Regions from separate parts of the Synechococcus sp. A18-25c genome, predicted to be linked through region 2. Evidence: predicted binding sites of a transcription regulator. Region 2 holds the regulator's gene; the other holds the start of a gene.
What was found. Region 2 encodes NtcA, which controls nitrogen genes in cyanobacteria. Its sites were predicted from a motif close to GTANCNNNNGNTAC; they were not measured.
Positions count from the first base shown of each region.

Region 1: SynA1825c_RS13210 (molybdenum cofactor guanylyltransferase) is a predicted target of NtcA. The motif match lies at 4,341-4,354, and genes of this name have one in related genera.

Region 1 is NZ_CP047957.1:2,449,727-2,457,516, reverse strand. It holds gene SynA1825c_RS13225 (nitrate reductase associated protein) at 1-276, shown strand, start outside; gene SynA1825c_RS13220 (molybdopterin oxidoreductase family protein) at 257-2,485, opposite strand; gene SynA1825c_RS13215 (NarK family nitrate/nitrite MFS transporter) at 2,583-4,148, opposite strand; gene SynA1825c_RS13210 (molybdenum cofactor guanylyltransferase) at 4,398-4,985, shown strand; gene SynA1825c_RS13205 (GTP 3',8-cyclase MoaA) at 4,982-6,031, shown strand; gene SynA1825c_RS13200 (hypothetical protein) at 6,042-6,881, opposite strand; partial or broken gene SynA1825c_RS13195 (cyclic pyranopterin phosphate synthase MoaA) at 6,986-7,570, shown strand; gene SynA1825c_RS13190 (redox protein) at 7,653-7,790, shown strand, end outside.
Region 2 is NZ_CP047957.1:318,159-325,948, reverse strand. It holds gene SynA1825c_RS01550 (transglycosylase SLT domain-containing protein) at 1-1,552, shown strand, start outside; gene SynA1825c_RS01545 (hypothetical protein) at 1,526-2,023, opposite strand; gene SynA1825c_RS01540 (thioredoxin domain-containing protein) at 2,145-2,690, shown strand; gene thyX (FAD-dependent thymidylate synthase) at 2,760-3,485, shown strand; gene dcd (dCTP deaminase) at 3,506-4,099, opposite strand; gene SynA1825c_RS01525 (cob(I)yrinic acid a,c-diamide adenosyltransferase) at 4,099-4,707, opposite strand; gene rph (ribonuclease PH) at 4,843-5,565, shown strand; gene ntcA (global nitrogen regulator NtcA) at 5,644-6,378, shown strand; gene SynA1825c_RS01510 (DUF3084 domain-containing protein) at 6,437-7,642, shown strand; gene SynA1825c_RS01505 (resolvase) at 7,639-7,790, shown strand, end outside.

The sequences.
Region 1 (7,790 bases), 380 kb from region 2:
CACCTCAACCAGATGCGCGAGCATTTGCGTGTCAAAACCGCGACCATGGCGGATGGCGTGGTGAAAGAGTTGCCCCACGCGGTGGATGAGCCCTGGCAGCAACCGAATCATCTGCCGGATCATCTTTCAGACGCAGCGCGGGCGCGTGGTGTGCAGCTCACACTGCAGGCCTGGCAGGCGATGCGGGAGCTCGATCGCTTCGCCCTGTGCAAGCTGGCCAGACCTGGCCACGATCATCACAATCTTGAGGCGGCTTTTACCGAAGTGCTGGGATAAGCAGTCGGCGCAGGCTTTCCAGCCGTCCGGTTTGCTGTTCAGTGGGTTTCCTCACCGATACCGCGGGGGCGACCACGACGGCGGAGGCTTTGAGTTCCGGCTGTTTTGAGATCGGGCAGGATTCCTCATGCATCAGGGTGTTGGCTTCACAGGCTTCGGCCTGTGTAAAGCCCCAGTGCATTGGCAGAAACACAGAGCCGCGGCGAATTCGATCCGTCAGCGTGACGCGGGAGGTCAGGGTTCCGCGCCGGGATGTGATCGCGGCCAGTCCGTTGTCTTCGACGCCGTAGACCTTGGCATCCTCGGGATGCATTTCCAGGCGTGGTTGCGGATGCATGTCGTTGAGTCGTTGCACCATGCCTGTGCGGGTCATGGTGTGCCATTGGCCGAGGTAACGGCCCACGGTGAGTACCAGTGGGTAAACATCACAGGGTGGTTCGGCTAGGCCGAGCGGAGCCTCTGATTGGAACCGGGCACGACCACTGGCTGTTGGGAATCGTTTGCCGACGTAAAGCCGCTTGGAGGTGCGGGTTGGCTCATGTCCTTTGGGGAAGGGCCATTGCTGCGACCCGTGGGAGTGAAGCAGGCCATGGCTGAGGCCGGAGACATCACAGACGCGGCCTTCGGTGAGAGTTGCGAATTCTGCGTAAACCTCCGCTGAGGACGCATACGTGAACTGCTCGGCGAATCCCAGCCGACGTCCAAGTTCAGCGAACACCTCCCAATCAGGACGGCTTTCGCCGTGGCGTGGTCGAAATGACGGGCAGTAGGTGACACGTCGTTCTGAATTGGTCATCGCTCCCGATTTTTCGCTCCACTGCGATGCGGGCAGCAGCAGATGGGCGTAGTGGGAGGTTTCCGTGTCGGCGTAAGCCTCACTGACAACCACGAGCGGACAACGCTGCATGGCGCTTTTCACTCTCTCCAGGTCGGGCATGCTCACCAATGGATTGGTGGCTGCCACCCACCACAGATCGAGCTCGCCCTGCTCCATTGCCTCCACCTGCTGCCAGGCGTTCAGTCCTGGGGCTGCCGCAATGGAGTCTTTGGCGAACCCCCAGGCTTGCTCCACCTCTGCCCTGTGGTCCGGGTTGGTCACCACCCTGTATCCAGGTAGCAGATGTGCCAGTCCTCCGGCTTCACGGCCGCCCATGGCATTGGGTTGACCGGTGAGCGAGAAGGGCCCGGCGCCTGGCTTGCCGATTTCTCCGGTGAGCAGGTGCAGATTGATCAGTCCACTGACCACTGCCGTTCCTTCTCGGCGCTGGTTGACCCCCATCGACCAGAGACTGAGCACACCTTCTTTGCGACTCCATAGTCGGCCGACGGCGCGCAGATCCTGTTCAGTGATTCCGCAGAACTTGGCGGTTTTGCCGGGGGTCCAGGCATTGATGGTCTGGGTGTACGACGCGAAGCCTTCGGTGGCTGCATCGATGAAATCGCTATCAAAGCCGTTGTCTTGGATGACCAGTCGTGCCAGGCCGTGAAGGAGCGCGAGGTCTGTGCCTGGAGCGATCGCTAGATGGTGGTCAGCAATTTTGGTGGTGTCGGTCTTGCGCGGGTCCACCACCACGATGGTGAGCCCTTTTGGGTCACGTTTTTTCCGCTTCAGCAGTCGCTGGAACAACACAGGGTGGCACTCGGCCGTGTTGGTGCCGATGAGGAAGGCCACCGAGCAATGGTCCAAATCTTCGTAGCAACAGGGAGGACCATCCGATCCCAGGCTTCGTGTGTATCCAGCCACCGCGGAGCTCATACACAGCCGCGAGTTGGCATCGAAATTGTTGGTTCCCAGCGCTCCTTTCAGGAGTTTCTGAGCCAGGTAGTAATCCTCGGTATGAAACTGGCCTGACCCATACATGGCGATGGCGTTGGGTCCTTTGCTGGCCAGAGTGCTGCGGATGCGTCCGGTCAGTAGATCAAAAGCGCTGTCCCAGCTAATCGGTTGAAAGTCGTCGTTGAGTGTGGGGCGGTACAGCGGTCGATTTAAACGTCCGCGGGCCAGGGTTTCACCCACCGTGGCGCCTTTGATGCAGACCTGTCCGAGACTGGAAGGGTGTTGGCGGTCGCCGCGTGCGGCCCACATGGGATTGCCTTCAGCATCGCGCTTCACGGATTTGCCTGCCTCGCCCGGAGGCAGCAGTTCCAGGCCGCAGCCCACGCCGCAGTAAGGACATTGGCTTGTGGGGTTAGCTCTGGAATCAGTCACATCCGGAGAGGCAGAAATTCAAAAACCCGGGGGAAGTCCCCCGGGCATTCGGATGGCAGTCGAACTGCAAACTCCGATCAGAAGTGGATTTTGATCCTTAGGCGACCGCTTCTGCCGTTTCGCCTTCATGCAGATCCGCAAAGGAACCTTTGGGTTCCTTGAGGAAGAAGTAGCAGAAGAAAGCAACGATCAGGCCAGCGATTCCAAGAATCTGGAAGAAGCGGCTGTTGGAGTTGGCGATCACCGTCGGATCGGGCTCGGCACCACCACCCATCCACATGGGCAGGAGGCTGAAGATGGTGAGGTAAGTCACGGCACCAACGTTGCCGTAGGCACCGACGAGACCTGCCACCTGTCCGGTGACGCGGCGCTTCACCAGAGGCACCAAAGCGAAGGTTGCACCCTCGCCGGATTGCACGAAGAAAGAGGCGAGCATGGTGATCACCACAGCCACGAAGATTCCAGATGTGCCGGAGAACGTGCCGGGTTTGATCATGCTCATCACCAAATAGCCGATTCCAAGGCCAGCGGTGAGGAAGGCCATGGTGTTTTTGCGGCTGCCGACCTTGTCGGAGATCAATCCGCCGGCGGGACGAGCCACCAGATTCACGAACGCGAAACAGGAAGCGAGGATGCCCGCGGTTGCCTTCGGTAAATCGAAGGTGGTTTCGAAGAAGGTGGGAAGCATCGACACCACAGCAAGCTCGGAGCCGAAGTTCACGATGTAGGTGAGCTCAAGAATGGCCACCTGGCGGAATTCATAGCGATCTTCCTTGGGGTACACCTTGTTGCCGAGGATCAATTCTCGGTTGGTGCGGATGATTCCCCAGGTTTGGAAGATGAACCAAAGGGCAACAGCTCCGAGAGCCAACGGGTAGGTGCTGGCAGTCAGGAAACCAACCTTTTGCAGGCGCCAGCAGAGCACAGCCAGGATGGCTGCGAAAGGAACGTTCATTCCCAGCAGTCCCCAGAAGTCACGCATGGAGGTGACTTCCAGACCAGCTGTCCTCTCGGGGCGCTGGTACACCTTTCCAGGAGGAGTGTCGGTGACGCTGAAGAAGTAAAAGACTCCGTAAATTGCGGAAATAATGCCGCTCAGGGCGATGGCACCACGCCAATTGAGAATCGCGCCGGTGGGCAGTTCGAAACCGCCGGAGAAGGACAGGAAGCCAGCGATGGCCACCATGGTGAGGGCAGAGAAGGCAGAGCCGAAGTTGCCCCAGCCGCCGTAGATGCCTTCAGCCAGGCCGATTTCCTTGGGCGGGAACCACTCAGCCACCATGCGGATGCCGATCACGAAGCCCGCACCAACGATGGAGAGGAGCAGACGAGCCACCACCAGGGAATTGAAATCCTGGGCTGCGGCAAACAGCAAACAGGGAATGGCTGAGAAGACCAGAATCGAGGAATACGTAATTCTTGGCCCAATTCTTGGCCCAAATTTGTCGAGCAGCATGCCGATCAGCACGCGTGCGGGAATGGTGAGAGCCACGTTGCAGATGGCCACCGTGCGGATTTGACCCACCGTCAGGTCAAGGTCTGCTTTCACGGTGGTGGCCAGAGGAGCCAGATTGAACCAGACCACGAAGGTCAGGAAAAAGGCGATCCAGGTGAGATGAAGAGTTCGGTATCTCCCCTGGAACGACCAGAGTTCGCCAAGCATGGGGTTTGTTTGGGATGGAGAGTCAAACCCCGGCGTCGAAACGAAGGCGCCCAGGATTTCAAAATGCGGCGCTCATGCAGACCGCCGGATAATTGCACCATTCGGTGGGCACGTGATTCGTTGCATTGGCTACCGAAATCCCCCACTCGGGGGTCTGGGGGCTGAAAGTTCAGCATTGCTACGCATTGATTGGTAGCGGTTGTTACGTGTATCGGCCGGTCTTTAATTAGCTGGCGTTCTGAGGGTCCTGTGAGCTCGCGATCGCTCAGAGCAGTGGTGTTTGCCGGCGGTGCTAGTCGTCGGATGGGAACCGACAAAGCATTGATCACCACTGCGGACGGATCCACCTGGTTGGAGCGGCAGGTGCGGCTGTTGCGTTCCCTCGGGCTTGAGGTGTGTGTCATGAGTGCTCATGCCAACCATCGACGCTGTCTGTCCGGTTGGCTCGGGGTCACGGTGCATGCCGAACCATGGAGCCCCGCCGGGCCTCTTCGTGCGCTCAGTTGCCTGCTGAATGCCGATGAGACCCAGGCTCTGCTGACCTCGCCGGTGGACATGCCTGCGTTGCAGATTGAGGCGTTGCAAGCGCTTTTGGACGCTTGGCGTCGGAATGAATCGCGAGCGCTGGTGGCCGACGATGGTCAACGTCTTCAGCCTTTGCTGGGCATCTACCCGTGTAGTGCCATCAATCGCGCGGCGCTGGATGCTGAATTGTGTGATGGACAGGCGCGATGGCTTGGCTGGCTGCAGCGGATTGATTACGACAGCCTGCAACTGCCTGCGCAGCAGCTCAGCAATGTGAATGATCCAACCGATCTGGCAGCGTTGGTTGGATGACTTGCGCATCTCCAGTGTCGACGCTTGATCAATGGACCAGGCCGCTGGGGGTGCTGAGGCTCTCACTGACCGCCCGTTGCAATTTGGCGTGTCCCTATTGCTGTCCGGATTCCGCCGATCCTCCGGGAACGTTGACGCTGGATCAGCAGTTGCGTTTGATCCGCGTTGCGGCTCGCCTCGGTGTGCGCACCCTCCGCCTCACCGGTGGTGAACCCCTGCTTAGTGATCGGTTGATGCCATTGTTGGCCGGGGTTGCCGACGGCAGATGCACCCCTGGCGATCCTCTGGTTGGTTTGCGTGACGTGGCGCTCACCACCAATGGGGTGTTGCTGTCCGAGGGGCGCGCCAGGGCTTTGAAGAACACAGGCCTGGATCGCATCACCGTGAGCTTGGATGCTGTTGACGGCGCCGTGGCAGCAACGATGGCCGGACTGCGTGGCGGACGGAGTGCCGGTGATGGATTGGTGCAGCAAGTGCTGGCTGGTCTGGTCGCTGCACGAGCTGCTGGGTTCGATCCAGCTGCAGGTGACCTCAAGCTCAATGCGGTGATTCAACGGGGTGTGAACGACGATCAGTTGATCCCCCTGGCGGAGCTGGCGCGCAGTCAGAGGATGGAATTGCGCCTGATCGAATACATGGATGTGGGCAATCGCAATGGCTGGCGAATGGATCAGGTGCTGCCGGCTGAGGTGATGGTGCAGCGCATTGCTGAGCATTGGCCCCTCAGATCACTGGGTCGGACCCCTGGAGGCACTTCTCGGCGTTGGCGTTATCACGATGAAGTGAGTGACGTTGGTGTGGTTGCTTCCATCAGTGAGCCGTTCTGCGGTGATTGCAACCGTCTACGCATTACGGCCGATGGTCAGGCTTTTACTTGTTTGTTCGCTGCCCAAGGAACTGATTTGACCCCTGCCATGGGGTCCGATCAGGAGTTGGAGCATGCCATTCGTTCTCTCTGGCAGAAACGATCTGATCGCTACAGCGAGGAGCGCCATTGCACGGCTGATTCTCTCCCTCGAGCAGAAATGGCCTATCTGGGCGGTTGAATTAATTGAATCAATGTCCCATGTGTAAGTCGTTAGCTTGTTCCGCGTAGGCCTCACCAGAGATAGGCTGGGGATCTTGCAGATTGACGGTCCATTCAAGGCTGGTCCCTTTGATTGCGAATCCTGGCAATTCAAGGTTAATGCCTTCAATAATTAGTTCCTGTAACAAGCCGTCTTGAACTCCTTGATTGACGCCTTGTAATGCCGAAATTTCGAGTCTTGCGAAGGTATTGTCATTGGGAGCACCTGAGCTGTCCACTACCAGTTCACTGCCTCCCTGCAGATTGGTGAGCGGGATGAATGCGGCTTCGTCTTTGTCGAGATAAAAACTGGTAGTCCGACCCAACAGTGGATCGATTGTGATTTCACCCCAAAACAACAATTGCACATCATCGAGATAAACGGTACCAATACCAGTTATGGGATCGACACTGCCACCGATCATGCCTATTTCAGCCTCTACTTTTCCAGAAAGTTCTACTAAGCCAATAGCAAGATTCTGAGTAAAATTTTGCTCGGCTTGAGGGCAGATGAATGAAAGTACTTTACCGCTTTCGTCTAATCCGAGGCTTACAATGGCTTCCCCAAATTCCATGGTACCTGGCCTTGGGAAACCTGGAAAAAATTCTTCGGGTGTATAAGTGAATGTTACGTCTTGGGCTATCGATTGGAGCGTTACATCATTGTCTCTTGTGTGGTTGGGAATTAGGGAGCGTTGTACTGGTGGGAGCTTGTTTTGGAAGCTTAAGGAGAATATTTTTGGACTGTATGTCAATGGATAGATTTCACGAACTCTTTGTGTCTGGTTTGCATAAGCACTTTCCAACAGTTGCTGTTGTGTTGTAAGCATCGGGAGAACAAATCTGGTTTAAATTTACTGCCTCACAACTGGTTGTCACGTGTTGGGCGGCTTCGAGTTGCGTTTCAGCGTTTGCAGATCGGTTTGAACATGGATTGGTGCAGCAAGTGCTGGCTGGTCTGGTCGCTGCACGAGCTGCTGGGTTCGATCCAGCTGCAGGTGACCTCAAGCTCAATGCGGTGATTCAACGGGGTGTGAACGACGATCAGTTGATCCCCCTGGCGGAGCTGGCGCGCAGTCAGAGGATGGAATTGCGCCTGATCGAATACATGGATGTGGGCAATCGCAATGGCTGGCGAATGGATCAGGTGCTGCCGGCTGAGGTGATGGTGCAGCGCATTGCTGAGCATTGGCCCCTCAGATCACTGGGTCGGACCCCTGGAGGCACTGCTCGGCGTTGGCGTTATCACGATGAAGTGAGTGACGTTGGTGTGGTTGCTTCCATCAGTGAGCCGTTCTGCGGTGATTGCAACCGTCTACGCATTACGGCCGATGGTCAGGCTTTTACTTGTTTGTTCGCTGCCCAAGGAACTGATTTGACCCCTGCCATGGGGTCCGATCAGGAGTTGGAGCATGCCATTCGTTCTCTCTGGCAGAAACGATCTGATCGCTACAGCGAGGAGCGCCATTGCACGGCTGATTCTCTCCCTCGAGCAGAAATGGCTTATCTGGGTGGTTGAACCGTCGTCGATATCACCGTTTCTAAGCGAAAAGCTCGGTACAAACGTCTGAGAGTTCGGGCCGTCCTTCGGCCCATCGGTGATGTTCGAACTGTTGTCATACGAGCGCTTTCGCGACACGCCATCAGTTCGGTTTTTCGATGTGACGGTTGATACATCGAACGCTCGTGATCTGGTCATTCACTCCGGCCCGGCCGTGAGTCCTCCGAACGATCCTGAT
Region 2 (7,790 bases):
TGCCGATCAGCAGCGCATTCTCACAAGCGCCCTGCACCTCGCCCGCTGGGGTCCCCAATGGCCAGGGGCGCAATCCTTACTGCGTGAGGCCTGCGGGGCGATCACCGGCCAAGGTATGACGCAACAAGAGCGCCTTCAACTGGCCGGCGCTCTGGCGGAACTCGGTGATAGCAATGCTGCGGAGCTCTGCCTGCAGGGCACCCCCCTTGCTCCTGAGCAAGCCCTCACGATTGGGCGCAGCCTGCTGCGGGGCAATCGTCAACAGCAAGGCCGCGGGGAGGGAATCCTGCTGGAACTCGCTCACGACCATCCAAACAGCCCGGAAGCCCTAGCTGCCGCCGCACTCTTGAGCGAGCCGCTGCGTCCCGACCCCGTTTTGCTGGATGCGCTGCCCAAGTCCGTGCAAACGGCCTCCGTGGATGTGGCCGCAGCGCGGGTCCGCCTGGCCGGCGGCGAAGGTGGATTGGAGGTGCTGCAACGCTGGCCCGACCATCCAAGTGGCTGGCAACTGCATTGGGATCTGGCGCGTGAGGCCTTACTCGCAGGCCGATGGGATGAAGCAGACACGTGGCTCGGCGCCATCCCCGAGGAGCAATTGCCCGACCCCCTGAGGGCCCGCCAGCAATTCTGGCGAGGCTTCAGTGCCTTCAAACGCGGCAATGACGACGACGCCCAGCAGATCTGGCAAACATTGGTCACCTCGCAACCACCCGGTTACTACACCTGGAGAGCCAGTGCACGGCTGGAGAGTGCAGACCTGCCGGAGCTATCTGGCACGCAAGCCACCAACGGGCTGGAGGCGGATGGCACGACAGCGGATCGCACCCAACACTGGACGGCACTAGACAGCGGGGATCCCTTGGTCGATCAGCTGTGGCGCTTGGGTTGGAACCGCGAAGCCTTGGAAACTTGGCAAAGCCGCGACCCTGCGGGCGATCCATCCCCACAGAACCTCCTGGTGGAAGGTCGGCTGCTGATGAGCGTGAACGACTATTGGAACGGCCTTAGTCGGCTTTGGAAATCCAGCTTGCGCCTGGTGGATCCCGACTGCCCAACCCGTTTCCTCCTGCACAACAGCCAACATCCAAAACCGCTGCTGACGCAGTTCCAGGACGCAGCCCAACAGGAGCAGGTCAACCTTGATCTACTCCTGGCGATCGCTCGCCAGGAATCACGCTTCTCGCCAACCGTGGCCTCCCCCGTCGGCGCCCAGGGGCTGCTGCAGCTGATGCCCTCAACGGCCGCTGAAATGGCAGGAAAGGAGCTCAGCACCGAGCAACTGCGCCAGCCGGATCTCAATGCTGTGCTGGGCGCCCGCTACCTGGCGTTCCTACTGCAGCAATGGGATGGCAATCCCTGGCTGGTCGCCGCCAGCTACAACGCTGGCCCTGGTGCTGCAGGGTCATGGGTAAGCCCAGAACTGGAGGAAGACCCTGAGCTTTGGACCGAGCGCATCCCCTACCCGGAGACACGTTTGTACACCAAGAAAGTGCTTGGCAATCTCTGGGCCTATCACCAGCTGACGTCAAGCGGCGATCGCTGCACTGAGTGAGGTGTCGGGATTGGGTAGGCCATGACCCACCCAGATACCCGTGACCACAACTACTGCCAACCAGAAGGCCAACAGCTGCGGAGGAGGGACCACCTTGATGCGACTCAGGTCAAGTCGGGCCAACAAGGTGGCAGACGCCAGGATGAGCACATCCGACAACAGGCTGAGGCTCAACACATAAAGCCCCACCGTGATCACCAGGGTCAGCGTGACCACAAGGCTGAGCACCCGACTTGAGGCCATCAGCAGCGAGAGCTGGCGCAGCAGCAGATCGGGCATCGTGCAGATGATCACAACCACCAGTGCCTGAATCAGCTCAATGGCCCAGAACGCATTCACCGAAATGGAGTGCGCCTCCGCCAGCCAAGTTTCCTGAATGGCCCAGTGATGCCCGAGAAACAGCGACACACCGAACAACACGAGCAGCAAGGGCGCCCGTAACGGCAGCAACAAAAATCGCAGAACGGACATCAGCTTGATGGCGGACTGGCGGCGGACTTATGCCGTAATTCGGCTTCGTCTTCTGCGCTAAGACGCTAGCAACAGCAAGCGGTTTGTCCTGTCAGAGTGGGAATCCTGATGTCAGTCGACCATGACCGACAGCTCTCCAAACGCTGGACTCTCCTCTCTGCAGAAGGGGCTGTTGCTGGTGGCAGCCATCGCCTTGGCCGTGAGTCTCTTCCTGCTTCGCAATGGTGGAAGCCTGGAATCACCGTTGGATCAATTGGCGCGTCGATCCCTGCCTCCAGAAGTAGCGCTCAGCAATGGTCGCCCCACCGTGCTGGAGTTTTACGCCGATTGGTGTGAGGTTTGCCGCGAGATGGCACCAGCCATGCTCGCGATGGAACAGCAGCACGGCTCAGCACTGGATGTGGTGTTGGTCAACATCGATAACCCTCGCTGGCTGGATCTGACCGACCGCTACGACGTCACCGGGATTCCCCAGCTGAATCTGTTTGCTGCCGATGGCAGCATGCGGGGACGGTCACTCGGCGGCCGCAAGGCTGATGAGCTGAATGCCATCGCAAGCGCACTGCTCGACGACGCCCCTTTGCCTGTGATCGCAGGGATCGGGAGCACCAGTCCCGTGCCGGAAGCCGCCGCGTTTGATGCCACCGGACCACGAAGCCATGCATAGAGTCCGCCTGTTGCCATTCGATGCGGCCATGATCAGCCGACATCCCGTTCCCTCGACCTGACCGCTGCCATGGACTCCCGCTTCAGGGTTGACCTGATCTCCGCCACACCCAACCCCCAGCAGTGTGTCTACGCAGGCATGCATCAGGACTACAGCGAAGGATTCGTCGCCGGTGACCGGGAGGAATGGCCAGACGAGACCCGGGCTGGCGAAATCTGCGTGAAACGTCTCCTGGCTGGTGAGCGTGGGCACTATGGCCCTTTGGAACACGCCCAGATCGTGCTGAATGTGGGTTGGTTCCCTCACTCCGTGATGCAGCAGGCACGCACGCACCGCGTGGGAGTGAGCTTCGATGTGCAGTCGATGCGGTACACAGGCGAACGCATCTGCCGTGCCGCTGACGGGGAGCTGGACCTAGAGGAGGTGTTCTACTTGCGCCCCGTTGGGGACTACAGCGATCGCCAGGGGAAGAAGTACACCTACAGCGACACCCTCAGAGACAACGACCTGACACTGTGCCGGCAGGCCGCGGAGCGCTACCGGGACCTGCTGCGTTCAGGATTTGCCGAAGAGCACGCCCGCGGCATCTTGCCGTTCGACTACCGGCAGCACTTTGTGGTGAGTTTCAGCCTTCGAGCCTTTCTCCACTTCATGGATCTCAGAGCAAAACTCGACGCCCAGCAGGAGATCCGCGAACTCTGTGATCTGATGTGGCCGCATCTGCAGCAGTGGGCTCCAGAATTTGCCGCTTGGTATGAAAAAACCAGGCTTCACAGGGCAAGGCTGGCGCCCTGAGATTTCAGACCTGAAGACATTCAGACCTTGGCGAGGGTCACCCGCTCAGGCTGATGTTGATATTTGCCCTGACGATCGCTGTACGTGGTGTCGCAGGGATCACCCTCAAAAAACAACAGCTGGCAGATCCCTTCATTGGCATAGATCCGGCAGTCAGCTCCGGAACTGTTGCTGAATTCCAGCGTGAGATGACCTTCCCAGCTTGCTTCCGCCGGCGTGGTGTTCACAATGATGCCCAAGCGCGCATAGGTGCTTTTGCCAAGGCAAATCACGGTGATGTTCGGCGGCACTTTCATTTTTTCCAGCGCCACACCAAGCCCGTAGGAATGGGCAGGAAGAATGAAATACTCACCGTCCTCATCCCGGTGCAGTTCCGTGGGTTCGAGGTTGGCGGGGTTGAATCGCTTGGGATTCATCACCGTGCCGGGCACGTGTTTGAAAATCAGAAACTCCTGAGGCGACAGCCGCAGGTCGTAGCCATATGACGAACATCCGAAACTCAGAACAGGATGCTGTCGGTGATCGGGATCGAGGTGACGAACCAAGCCACCCTGAAAAGGTTCCAGCATGCCGGAGGCAGCCTGTTCCGTGATCCAGCGGTCGTTCTTAAGCATCAGAAACCCCGGCGCAGTTCGGTGACCTGATCCGCGAGCCCCATCAGAGACTCAGGAATGGAAGTCCCTGTGATGATCACATCCATGGATCCTGGACGGGCTTCCAAACTCGCACGCACATCCTCTTCATCGAGGTATCCAAGCGCAATCGCCAAACCCAGCTCATCAAGCACCAGCTGATCAAGATCGCCGCAGGCGAGATGAGCACGGCACACCAACCAGACCGCTTCGACCGCCTCAATGGTGGAGGGCAGGGATGCGCTGGCGGGCTGCGACAAACATTCCATCACCGCTGGTCGCATCCAGGTCATGCGGTCACACAAAGTGAGCGCAGCCTCAGGGCCCTGGGCAACACCGCCCTTGAGAAACTGCGCCACGCCAACGCGGCTTCCCAGACCAGCACTGCGCAACGCCTGACTCAGCACAGTGCCAAAACTGCCGCGGTAGGGCGCGGTGTGGACCTGAAGCTGGCCTTCGGGAGCCACCAGATGCAGTGGCGGACGGGGGTCGAGTGCTGGTAAAGGCTGGAGACGCGAGCGCTCCACGACCCCATGATCGGCACCGCGTGTGTCGCGGGATCGATGGCTGGAGCTCAGGCTTGCGGTCATCGCGTTCGTCTTGGCTGGCCCACAACAGCCAGCGGACTTCGAATCTAGCGGTGAAAACGCGATCCACAAGATCTTCGACACCATCCCTGGTGTCTCATGCCGAATGTCAGGCTCATCAACATCCGCAAATAACTGATGGGCGAAACCGCTCGCAACGATGGCCGCTCGCCCGCCGACCTGAGGGCGTTCTCCGTGGAATGGGACCCCATGGGCTTTGCCCTGAGCTCCGTGATCGTGCGCACCGGCCGAACCGCAGTGCTCTGCAGCGTTTGCCACGAAGAGGGGGTCCCCCGCTGGCGTCGGGATCAAGGTCTGGGGTGGCTGAGTGCTGAATATCGATTGCTGCCGGGATCCACTCCAGAACGTCAGCGGCGCGAATTGATGAAACTCTCCGGCCGCACGCAGGAGATTCAGCGCTTGATCGGTCGCAGCCTGCGGGCGTGCCTCAACATGGACGTGCTTGGGGAAAACACCCTGCTCGTGGACTGCGACGTGATTCAGGCTGATGCGGGCACCCGAACCGCGGCGATCACCGGCTCCTGGCTGGCCTTGCAGAAAGGCTGCGAACGCTTAGTCGAGCAAGGCCTCCTCAGCGATAGTCCCGTGCAAGCACAGGTGGCCGCCGTGTCTGTGGGTCTGATCGATGGCGCCCCTCAACTGGATCTCGACTACAGCGAAGACAGCCGTGCCGATGTGGATCTGAATGTCGTGATGAACGACGCCGGAGATCTTCTGGAGCTGCAGGGCACAGCTGAAGGTGCAGCCTTCAGCCGCAAACAGCTGAACAGCCTGCTGGACTTAGCCGAACCTGGCCTCAAGCAGCTGATGGCATGCCAAGGGCAAGCACTCCAGAACTGACCAGCAGCCTGAAACGTGTTGATTGCTACAGGGTGACCCCGCATCGCTCCGTAACTTCCCTCCATCAGATGGCTGTAGATGGCAGAAGCGATACGCGGATTCAGCCGGACCGTCCCACACGTTGGTCGGTTGCCTGAAACCAGCCTGACTAACGCTCCCACGCCCTCCAGCCGCACGCTGCTGGAGGTGATTCGTGATCTGGAGGGCGCCAGTACCGAACTGGTGGAGCGCAACAAAACGATCTTTTTCCCTGGCGACCCGGCGGAACGCGTTTACTTAATTCGCCGCGGCGCCGTGCGTCTTTCCAGGGTCTATGAGTCCGGCGAAGAAATCACCGTGGCGCTGCTGCGAGAAAACAGTCTCTTCGGGGTGCTCTCACTGCTCACTGGTCATCGTTCCGATCGCTTCTATCACTCCGTTGCTTTTACGCGGGTGGAGATGGTGACAGCTCCGGCGAGCTCTGTGAGGCAAGCAATCGAAGCCGACACCAGCGTCGGTCTTCTCCTTTTGCAGGGTCTGTCCAGCCGCATCCTCCAGACCGAAACCATGATCGAAACGCTCACACACCGCGACATGTCGTCGCGGCTGGTGAGTTTTCTGTTGGTGCTTTGCCGCGATTTCGGCATTCCCAGCACTCAGGGCATCACGATCGACCTGCGTTTGTCCCACCAAGCCATTGCCGAAGCCATCGGCTCCACGCGGGTCACAATCACCCGTCTGCTCGGAGACCTGCGCAACTCCGGCTTAGTGGAGATCGACCGCAAAAAGATCACCGTTCTTGACCCCATCGCCCTGGCCAAGCGGTTCAGCTGAGCGCTCGACGGGTGAAGATGGGCACCACTTCAGCGGCCTGCCGCAGGGTTGAAAGCACGTGACAGGCTGGCTGCTGCTGTTGAGCCTCCTCATCCTGGGAGGGGTGCTTTCAACGCTTGGAGATCGCCTGGGCTCAAAGGTGGGCAAAGCCCGATTGAGTCTGTTTGGCTTACGCCCCCGACAGACCGCCGTGGTGATCACTGTGCTCACGGGAAGCCTCATCAGTGTTCTGTCGCTCGGGCTGATGCTGCTGGTGAGTCGCCAACTGCGGGTCGGTCTCTTCGAACTCGATGAACTCCAGGCGCGTCTACGCAGCAGCCGCACCGCCTTGAAGGCCAGTCGAGAGGCGCAGCAGGAGTCACGCGAGCAGCTCGAGCAGGCTCGCAGCGATGAAATCGCAGCTCGACAGACTCTGGCTGACGCGCAAGCCCGCGCCAGCGAATTACGAAGCACGCTGCAACCACTGCAGGAACAGACCCTTCGCCTAGAAGCGGAACGTCAGCGCCTCAGCCAAGACGTCAGCAATCGTGATGCCGAAATCCGTCGCACGGATGCAGAGCTCCAGGCTGTTCGTCAACAAATTCGCGATGGCGAAAACGAACTGCTGCAACTTGAGGAAAATCTCCTGGCCCTAAGACGGGGCAACGTGGCTATCAGCAGCGGCCAGCCCCTTGCCACGGTCACCCTCAAACTCGATCGACCGGATCAGGCACGCCAGGTCATCGACCAAATTCTCAGAGAAGCCAATCAACTGGCCTATCAACAGGTGTTGCCGGGGGAAGCCCCGGATCGTCAGATTCTCTTGGTGCCGCGACAGGACATCAACCGGCTGGAACAGGCCATTCGCAAGCCTGGCACCTGGGTGGTTCTCCTGCGCTCCGCCGCCAATGTGCTTCGCGGTGAACGCGTGGTCTATGCCTTCCCGGATGTCCGTCCCAATGTCACTGTCACGATCGAAGGTGAAGTGCTGGCCACAACAGCGATCAACAGCAACGAACGCGATCCGCAAGCCATCCGCAACCGCCTCAATCTGCTGCTGGCATCGACGCTGGCAGAGGCTCAGCGCCGCGGCTCCCTCAGCCAGGGCCTTCAATTTGATGGCAACTCCCTCAACAGCCTCGCAAAGAAACTGATCGAACAGGGAGAGGGACGCGTTGAACTCGAGGCGGTAGCGGCACGCCGCAGCGAAACGGCCGATCCGGTGGCGATCGAGCTCAGAATCAAGCGAAGCTCCGGATCCAATTCCAATGCTGCGAGCCCATGAGCTGGATTGCCGCCCTTGATCCTGGTCGAAGCAAGTGCGGGCTGGTGCTCGCGTCCCTCCATCAACGCTGCGTGATCGAAGGGCATGTGCTGCCTGCCGATGCTGTGCTGAACACCCTGGAACGCTGGCAACGCTCCACACCGCCGGA